Regions from separate parts of the Duganella sp. S19_KUP01_CR8 genome, predicted to be linked through region 3. Evidence: predicted binding sites of a transcription regulator. Region 3 holds the regulator's gene; each other region holds the start of a gene.
What was found. The regulator HrcA, encoded in region 3, represses chaperone genes, less so after heat shock. The targets are predictions, from matches to a motif close to TTAGCACTCNNNNNNNNNGAGTGCTAA.
Positions count from the first base shown of each region.

Region 1: a site for HrcA is predicted at 1,869-1,895, ahead of groES (co-chaperone GroES). Genes of this name have one in related genera too.
Region 2: a site for HrcA is predicted at 1,335-1,361, ahead of rpoH (RNA polymerase sigma factor RpoH). Genes of this name have one in related genera too.

Region 1 covers NZ_JAQQPR010000008.1:210,041-213,314, reverse strand. The annotation lists gene groL (chaperonin GroEL) at 1-1,448, opposite strand, end outside; gene groES (co-chaperone GroES) at 1,494-1,784, opposite strand; gene V6M89_RS10820 (sensor histidine kinase) at 1,958-3,274, opposite strand, start outside.
Region 2 covers NZ_JAQQPR010000001.1:103,807-107,080, forward strand. The annotation lists gene V6M89_RS00515 (hypothetical protein) at 1-217, shown strand, start outside; gene rpoH (RNA polymerase sigma factor RpoH) at 350-1,249, opposite strand; gene ftsX (permease-like cell division protein FtsX) at 1,520-2,440, opposite strand; gene V6M89_RS00530 (cell division ATP-binding protein FtsE) at 2,437-3,093, opposite strand; gene ftsY (signal recognition particle-docking protein FtsY) at 3,112-3,274, opposite strand, start outside.
Region 3 covers NZ_JAQQPR010000022.1:93,248-96,521, forward strand. The annotation lists gene V6M89_RS21390 (metallophosphoesterase) at 1-333, opposite strand, end outside; gene V6M89_RS21395 (HAD family hydrolase) at 460-1,167, shown strand; gene hrcA (heat-inducible transcriptional repressor HrcA) at 1,236-2,252, shown strand; gene fur (ferric iron uptake transcriptional regulator) at 2,357-2,785, opposite strand; gene V6M89_RS21410 (outer membrane protein assembly factor BamE) at 3,051-3,274, shown strand, end outside.

The DNA.
Region 1 (3,274 bases), on a different contig from region 3:
GTGCCGTTGGCAGCGTTGTAACCGTAGTTACCTTTGCCAGCCAGAACCGCTGCAACCACCACCGAAGCTTCTTCGCCGGCGTTTTGCACGATCATGCGCAGTGGCTCTTCCATGGCGCGCAGAACGATCTTGATACCTGCGTCCTGGTCCGGGTTGTCGCCTTTGACGGTGATCGAAGCGCGGGCGCGCAGCAGGGCTACGCCGCCGCCTGGCACGATGCCTTCTTCCACGGCAGCGCGGGTAGCGTGCAGTGCATCTTCAACGCGGGCTTTTTTCTCTTTCATTTCAACTTCGGTGGCTGCACCGACTTTGATCACGGCAACGCCGCCGGCCAGCTTGGCCACGCGCTCTTGCAGTTTTTCACGGTCGTAGTCCGAGGTCGCTTCTTCGATCTGCACGCGGATCTGCTTGACGCGGCCTTCGATGCTTTCAGCTTGGCCAGCACCGTCGATGATGATGGTGTTTTCCTTGCCGATTTCGATGCGCTTGGCCTGGCCCAGCTCTTCCAGCGAGATTTTTTCCAGGGTCATGCCGACTTCTTCAGCAACCACTTGACCGCCGGTCAGGATCGCGATGTCTTCCAGCATGGCCTTGCGACGGTCGCCGAAGCCTGGGGCTTTGACTGCGCAGGTTTTCAGGATGCCGCGGATGTTGTTCACAACCAGGGTCGCCAGTGCTTCGCCTTCGATGTCTTCAGCGATGATCAGCAGTGGACGGCCGGCTTTAGCGACTTGTTCCAGTACCGGCAGCAGATCGCGGATGTTCGAGATTTTCTTGTCGCACAGCAGGACGAATGGATTGTCCAGGATAGCGACTTGCTTCTCTTGGTTGTTGATGAAGTATGGCGACAGGTAGCCGCGGTCGAACTGCATGCCTTCAACGATGTCCAGCTCGTCGTTCAGCGACTTGCCGTCTTCCACGGTGATGACGCCTTCTTTGCCGACTTTTGCCATCGCTTCAGCGATGCGGTCGCCGATCGACGAATCCGAGTTGGCGGAGATCGAACCAACCTGGGCGATTTCCTTGGTGGTGGTGCATGGACGGGCGATGATGGCGATCTGCTCGACGGTGGCAGCAACTGCCTTGTCGATGCCGCGCTTCAGGTCCATTGGGTTCATGCCGGCGGCAACGAACTTCATGCCTTCGCGCACGATGGCTTGTGCCAGCACGGTCGCGGTGGTGGTGCCGTCGCCGGCGTTGTCGCTGGTGCGGGAAGCAACTTCCTTGACCATCTGCGCGCCCATGTTCTGCAGCTTGTCTTTCAGTTCGACTTCTTTAGCGACCGATACGCCGTCCTTGGTGACGGTAGGTGCGCCGAACGAACGTTCCAGCACCACGTTGCGGCCTTTAGGACCCAGCGTGACCTTGACTGCGTTGGCCAGGATGTTGACGCCTTCAACCATTTTGGCGCGCGCTGCGTCGCCGAAAATTACTTCTTTAGCTGCCATGTTGTTTCTCCAGAATTAGGTGATTAGTGCAAACGTGCGTGTCAATTACTTGACGACGATTGCCATGATGTCTTCTTCGCGCATGACCATCAGTTCCTGACCGTCAACTTTGACGGTTTGGCCGGCGTATTTGCCGAACAGGACGCGGTCGCCTACTTTGACATCCAGCGGACGGACTTTGCCATCTTCCAGAATCTTGCCATTGCCGACGGCGAGTACTTCGCCTTGATCCGGTTTTTCAGCGGCCGCATCAGGGATGATCAGGCCGGACGCAGTTTTGGTTTCCTGGTCGAGGCGTTTGACGATTACGCGATCGTTCAAAGGGCGAAGGTTCATACAAAACTCCTTAAATTAACAATGGTACAGTTTGTTGCCACACCAACAAGGTTGCTGAGGCGGAAAGTTTGGCCGAGAGCGCTGTTAGCACTCCCTTGGAACGAGTGCCAATTATAGGGACGGTATTGGGCTATTTCAAGACATACTTGCTGAATTGATGTGATTGGCCAGGCTCAGGCGGCCGGCAGGCTCAGGCGGAAGCGCACCTGGCCCGGCTCCGCATCGGCCAGCACGAGGCTGCCGCCGTGGGCCACGGCGATGTCGCGCGCCAGCGACAAACCCAGTCCTACGCCCGGCACCCGGCGCTGGTGGGCCTGGTCGGCCCGATAGAAACGGTCGAACAGCCGGTGCCGGTGCTCGGGCGCGATGCCGTGCGATGCGTTGCCGACGTCGATGCACCATTGTTCGCCCTCGCGCCGGGCCGACAGCGCGATCCAATCGCCCGGCAGGCCGTATTTGATGGCATTACTGACAAGGTTTTGCAACACCTGGCACAGCAGCTCGGCGTCGCCGCGCACGGCGATGCGCTCGGGCAGGGTCAGGCGCAGCGGGCGTTCGGCGTCCAGCAGGCCGATGTCCTCGGCCAGTTCGTCCAGCGTCGGGCGCAGGTCGACCGGGCACATGGGGATGGCCAGTTGGCCGGCGTCGGCCCGCGCCAGCAGCAGCAGCTTGCGCACGATGCTGTCCAGGCGTCGTACTTCGTCCAGCATATTGGCCAGCCCCTGTTCCAGCACGGGATCGGCTCCGGCCCGGGCGAAGCCGCGTTCCAGCTCGCCCTGGAGGATGGTCAGCGGCGTCTTCAGCTCGTGGGCGGCGTCGCCGGAAAAGCGCGCCGCCTGCAGGAAGCTGCGCTGCAGGCGGTCCAGCATGGCGTTGAACACGCTGACCATCTGGGCGAACTCCAGGTCTTCCTCGGCGGCGGAGACGCGCCGGTCCAGCTCGCTTGCGTTGAGCCGCACCATGACGCCGGTCAGGTGCTCCACCGGCCGCATCGCCCGTCCGGCCAGATACCAGGCCAGCGCGCCCATGGCCACCGCCAGCACCGCGATGGCGGCCGCGAAACGCACCAGGCTGGCGCGCACCTGGGCATCCGACAGGCTGCGGTTGACGGCCACCCAGATCGTGACGGAGTCGTGCACCGAGCTGCCGATGCGCCAGCTCTGGCCGGCGCCCTCCACGGTGTGCAGGCCGGGGCCGCGCGGCAGGCTGGCGTTGCCGAACACCTGCCGCCAGGCCGGGCTGCGGTATTGCGGGACGCGGCCGGCATCCTCCACCAGCAGCAGGGTGTGGGCCAGCGGTGCGCTGTCGGGCGGGGCGAAGCCGCTGAAGCTGGCGTTGAGCTGGGCGTCGGTGGCCGGCCACAGCGCTTGCGGCGTGGCCTGGAAGCCGGGGCCGGCCAGGTGGGCCGACAGCATGCGGTCGATGATGTCGGCGCGCCGGTGGATGATGGTGTAGCTGGCCATGGCGTACAGCAAGATGATGGCGGCCAG
Region 2 (3,274 bases), on a different contig from region 3:
CCAGATGTCCGCCCCTGGCGCCGCCAGTTTCGGCAAGGTGGCCGAGGTGGTCGACAAGCGGGAGCAGCGCAAGCGCGATCAGGCTTTGGGACTGGTGCCGTTCGCGGTCAAGCTGAACGGCGACCTGGTGCAGCAGCTGCACGCCAGGGCGAAAGAACGTGATGTCGACCTGAACCAGCTGGTCGGCGAGCTGCTGGCGCAGGGCCTGGCAGCGTAAGACAGGAAAAGCCGCGCGGCGCGAACCGGGCGGCTTTTTTTACCCCGCACTGCCAAGTGGGGTCGGACCCCGTTCGGGGTCCGACCCCTAGGCGGCGCAGCAAGCGTATCGCTCACTGCAGACGGGGTGGGTTCAGACGAAGGCTGCCAGCGAGCCCTTCATTTTTTTCAGCGCGGCCACTTCGATCTGGCGGATGCGCTCGGCCGAGACGCCGAATTCTTCGGCCAGCGTGTGCAAGGTGGCGCCGGAGCCGTCGTCGTTGGCCAGCCAGCGGCTTTCAACGATGCGGCGCGAACGGGCGTCCAGCTTGCCCAGCGCTTCTTCCAGGCCTTCCGATTGCAGGCGGGTCACCTGTTCGGCTTCCAGCACGCGGGTCGGCTCGCTCGCTTCCGACGACAGGTAGGCGATCGGCGCGAACTTGTCGTCCTCATCGTCGTTCGGCGATTCCAGCGCGATGTCGCGGCCGCTCAGGCGGGTTTCCATCTCGATCACTTCTTCGCGCTTGACGTCCAGCAATTTGGCCAGGCTGTCGATCTGCGTCGGCGTCATCGCGTCCAGGCCGGTCTTGTGGCTGCGCAGGTTGAAGAACAGCTTGCGCTGGGCTTTGGTGGTCGCCACTTTGACCAGGCGCCAGTTTTTCAGGATGTACTCGTGCATCTCGGCCTTGATCCAGTGCATCGCGTACGACACCAGGCGCACGCCCTGGTCCGGGTCGAAGCGCTTGACCGCCTTCATCAGGCCGATATTGCCTTCCTGGATCAGGTCGGCGTGCGGCAGGCCGTAGCCCAGGTAGCCGCGGGCGATCGACACCACCAGGCGCAGGTGCGACAGCACCAGTTCCTGGGCGGCGCCGAGGTCGTTCTTTTCCTTGAGGCGCTTGGCCAGCGAGATTTCATCGTCGTGCGTCAGCATCGGCAGGCGATTGACGGCCGAAATGTAGGCGTCCAGGTTGCCCAGGTTGCCAGTGAACCCGAGTCCCAGGGCGCTATTGGTCGCAGGTACCAAGGCAGTCGGTGCGGACATCATAGTCATATTCATTCCTTCGCTCGATGATATTGCTTATTCTTAATGTTGCTTGATGCTGTAGAGAACTATTTTGCTCTTCAGTTCACATATATTAGCACTCTCCTTCGTTGAGTGCCAATCACCAGATATTAATTACTTCGATAGCAAAAGACTATGAGGTTTTTCAGCATCATGGTGCGCTTTGATCAAGCATGCGCGCCGGAGCTTAGGCAGGACTTAATGCTAAGCGAGTAGGCAGGAGCCCTTCCGTGCGGGCGCGCACGGAAGAGTGGGGGATCAGTTCAGGCGGGACAGGTGGCGCTGCACTGACAGCAGCGCGCCGACCAGGCCAAGGCCGGCCGACAGCGCCAGCAGGCCGGCCATGGCCAGCGGCGGCAGCGGCGCCAGCTGGAATTCGGAGGCGTATAATCTTGCGAATTCGGCAATCGCGAGGTTCAGCGGCTGCAGCGCCAGCGACACCGCGCCCAGCGCCACGCCGCCGGCGCACAGGCCCAGCAGCGCGCCGGTGTAATAGAAGGGGCGGTGGATGAAGCTGTCGGTGGCGCCGATCAGCTTGGACACCAGTATTTCCTCGCGCTGGGTCAACACCTGCAGGCGGATGGTGTTGAAGATGACCGCGATCACCACCGTGCCCAGGGTGGCCGCCAGCAGCAGCAGCGCCAGCCGCAGCACGTTGAGCAGCGCCGCCAGCCGCTTGACCCAGGCCGAATCGACCTGCACGGTGTCGACGCCGGGCAGGGCGCGGATCTGCTCGGCCAGCTGGTCGACGTCGCCGCCGGCCTGGGCGTTGCGGAAGGCGTCCAGCTTCAGCACATAGCTGTCCGGCAGCGGGTTGTCGCCCAGGGTGGTCAGCACGTCGGCCAGGCCGCTCTTGTCCTTCAGCTGGTCGAGCGCTTTTTCGCGCGGGGTGAAGATGATCTTGGCCTGCTTGTCCTTGACGGTCTGGCGCAGCGACACGGCCAGCGCCTCGGCCTGCTCGCGCGGGGTGTCGAGCTTGAGGAAGACGCTGATCTCGGGATCGACCGACAGCTGCTCGGACATGGGACGGACGTTGTCGAGCAGGGTGACGCCGGTGAACGGCAGCGCCAGCGCGATCGCCACCACTAATATGTTGAACAAGAAGCCGCCCGGCGAGCGGCGCAGGTGGACCAGCGCCGCGGCCAGCGCGTAGCGGTGTTGCCGGAACCAGAGCGTCATGCCGGCACCTCCAGTTGACCTTGCTTGAGATGGATGACGCGCGCGGCCGCATCCAGCATCTGCTCGTCGTGGCTGGAAATCAGGCAGGTGACGCCGACCGAATGGAAGGCCTTGAGCGCGTCCAGCACCTGGTTGGCGCTGGCGCGGTCCAGGTTGGCGGTCGGCTCGTCGGCCAGGATCACTTGCGGGCGGTTGACGATGGCGCGCGCGATCGACACCCGTTGCTGCTCGCCGCCGGACAGGGCCAGCGGCTGGGCGTCGGCGCGTTCCAGCAGGCCGACCTTGTCGAGCGCGGCGCGGGCGCGCTGCTCGGCCTGGGCGCGCGAGGCGCCGGTCACCAGCAGCGGCAGCATGACGTTGGCCAGGATGGAGCGGTCGGTCAGCAGCCGTTGCTGCTGGAAGATCAGGCCCAGGTTGCGCCGCAGGAAGGGCACGGCGGCCGGCTTGATGCGGGCGATGTCCTGGCCGTTGACGATCACCTGGCCGGCGCTGGGGCGCTCGACGGCGGCGATCATTTTCAGCAGGGTGGACTTGCCGGCGCCCGAGGGGCCGGCCAGGAACACCAGCTCACCCTTGGCCACCGTGAACGAGACGTCGCGCAGCGCCGTGGCGTCGGGGGAATATTGTTTCGAGACGTTGCGGAATTCGATCATGGAGGCTTATCGGTGGGGTTAGCCCAGCAGGGCTTCGACAAATTCGGCGGCGACAAACGGCTGCAGGTCTTCGATCTTTTCGCCGATGCCGATGAAGTACACCGGCACCGGGCGCACGCGGGCGATGGCGGCCAGCACGCCGCCCTTGGCGGTGCCGTCCAGCTTGGTGATCACCAGGCCG
Region 3 (3,274 bases):
GCCCAGCACGCTCGCCTGGGCGTAGCTGCCGGCGGCCGGCAGCGGCGCCTCGCAGGTCAGCAGCGGGAAGGCGGCCGGCTTGGAATCGGCCGGCGCCGACGGCGTGCTGCGCAGCGCCGGCGTGGCGGCCGGCGCGCGCACGGCCATCGCCTGCGGGCGCTGGTCGATGACGAGGTCGGGGCAGGCGGGGGCATCGATCAGCACGCGCGCCACGGCGGCGCCGTGTTCGCCCAGCACCACGAAGGAGGAAAAGGCCGGCGCCTGGCCCACGGTGGCGCAGCCCGCCAGCATGGCGGTCAGCAGGGGCGGCGCCCAGCGGCGGCAGGTCGTCACGAACGTAGTCACAAGCGTAGTCAAAGGCACGGCGGCTCCAGCAGGGGAATCCGGTAATTTACCATGCCGTCGTCAAGCGGCGATCGGTGCGACAATACGCAGACTCCACATTTCTGTCTGCCCGCCATGACCAACCGCCGCCCGCACGCCCTGCTGTTCGACCTTGACGACACCCTGTGGCCGATCGGCCCGGTGATCGCGGCGGCCGAAACCAGTTGGCACGCCTGGCTGGCCGAGCACGCGCCCGAGGTGGCCCAGCGCTATTCGATCGCCGAGCTGCGCGCGCGCCGCATGGCCCTGCTGGAACAGCGGCCGGAGCTGGTGGTCGACCTGTACCAGCTGCGCCGTGTGGCGCTGGAGCAGGCCTTCGCCGAAGCCGGCGCCGACGCTGCCCACATCGACGGCGCCATGCAGCACTTCCACCTGCGGCGCAACGCCGTCACGCCATACGCCGACGTGCTGCCGGCGCTGGCCGAGCTGCAGGCGACGCTGCGGCTGGGCGTGATCACCAACGGCAACGCCGATCTTGAAGTCATCGGCCTGCACCACCATTTTGAAACCGTGCTGGCCTCGGCGCGCTTCGGCCGCGCCAAGCCCGATCCGGCCATCTTCCTGGCCGCCTGCGAGGCGATGGGCGTGGCGCCGCAGGACGCGGTCTACGTCGGCGACGATTTGCGGCTGGACGTGCAGGGCGCGCAGGGCGCGGGCCTGCGCGCGGTGTGGATGAACCGGGCCGGCAGCACCGCGCACCTGGAGGCCGGTGTGGCGCCGGACGCCATTTGTGCAAGTTTCGATGCACTTCTGGCCTGGGTGCGCGAGCAAATGCAGCATTGACGCCACGCAACGGCCCCCGTCCGGCGCAGAGCGTGCATAATAAGCAGAAATACCATCAGTGAATGAACATGCAACTCGAACCACGCGCACAAACCCTGCTCAAGGCCCTCGTCGAACGCTACATCGCGGACGGGCAGCCGGTGGGCTCGCGCGCCCTGTCCAAGATCTCCGGGCTGGACCTGTCGCCGGCGACCATCCGCAACATCATGGCCGACCTGGAGGAGCTGGGCTACGTCGCCAGTCCCCACACCTCGGCCGGCCGGGTGCCGACGCCGCGCGGCTACCGCATCTTTGTCGACACCCTGCTGACGGTGCAGCACCTGGACGAGCAATCGGTCGAGGGCCGCATGCGGCTGCAGGCGCCGCAGCCGCAGAAGATGATCGCCAACGCGGCGCAGATGCTGTCGTCGCTGTCGCAGTTCGCCGGCGTGGTGCTGAGCCCGCGGCGCGAATCGGTGTTCCAGCAGATTGAATTCCTGCGGCTGGGGGAAAAGCGCATCCTGCTGGTGATCGTCGGCCCGACCGGCGACGTGCAGAACCGGCTGCTGCTGACCGACGTCGACTACAGTCCGGCGCAGCTGGTCCAGTCGGCCAACTACATCAACCAGAACTACGGCGGCCTGGCCTTCGACGAAGTGCACATGCGCCTGCAAAACGAAGTGCGCCAATTGCGCGACGACATGGGCCGGCTGATGCAGGCGGCGGTGGAGGCGGGCAGCGAGGCGATGGCCGACCATTCGGACGACATGGTCATCTCCGGCGAGCGCAACCTGCTGTCGGTGAGCGACCTGTCGTCGAACATGACGTCGCTGCGGCAGATGTTCGACATGTTCGAGCAGAAGACGGGATTGATGCAGCTGCTCGACGTTTCGAGCAAGGCCAGCGGCGTGCAGATCTACATCGGCGGCGAATCGAGCCTGGTGCCGATGGACGAGATGAGCGTGGTCACCGCGCCCTACATGGCCAACGGCAAAATCGTCGGCACTCTGGGAGTGATCGGCCCGACCCGCATGGCATATGAGCGGGTGATACCGATCGTCGACATCACGGCCAAGCTGTTATCGAACGCGCTCAGCCACAACTAAACCCGGCAAGGCGGGGTCTGGGGAGGGCTACGCCCGCATCTCGCAGTGCGAGATGCCCCCGTACGGGGTCAGACCCCAGGCTCAGTCGCCGTGCGGGGTGAAAATCAAGCGCGGTGCGGGCAGGCGGTCTTGGTGCAGTTGCCATAGATCGCCAGCGCATGCTCGGCGATCTTGAAGCCGCGCTCCTTGGCCACGATCTGCTGGCGCGATTCGATTTCCTCGTCGAAGAATTCTTCCACCCGGCCGCAATCGAGGCACACCAGGTGATCGTGGTGCGAACCTTCGTTTAATTCAAAGATCGCCTTGCCCGTCTCGAAGTGGTTGCGGTTCAGCAGGCCGGCCTGCTCGAACTGGGTCAGCACGCGGTACACGGTCGCCAGGCCCACGTCCATATTGTCGGACAGCAGGATCTTGTAGACATCCTCGGCGGTCAGGTGGCGCACTTCGCTGTTCTGGAAGATGTCCAGGATTTTGAGGCGGGGCAGCGTGGCTTTCAGGCCGCTGGCCTTCAGGTCGGTAGGATTGTTGCTCATGGTGGCGACTCTTAGTGTGGTTGGCGATAGCTAGGCCACAGTTTAACACTCCGGCGGCAGCCGCACCATCGGCGCCCATATGCACCCTCCCGCGTGAAATTTACATTTGCAATGTTTTACAATTAATCTTTATAAAACAAGGACATAGTTCCGAATTTGCTGGATAATGCGATCTCTCCGAGTGCCCGCGCAGCCCCATCTCGCACCTTGTGCTTTATGATATAGCGTTTTTCGGCACTTCCGCTCGATCAGATTGAGGACAACCATGCGCGTCACCCAGGCTTTATCGCAGTCTTTGTTGCACCGTTTCACCCGCCGCGCGCCTCTGCTCGCCGGCGCTGTTTGCGTCGCGCTGGCCGCGGGCGGCTGCGCGTCCAACACCACGCTGGGCGAGAAATCGACCGACGTGAAAGAAACCGGCACGACGCTGGACGCCAACAAAGGCGCGCAAACCACCACCATCACCAAGCTGCAGAAGTTCATGTGGTT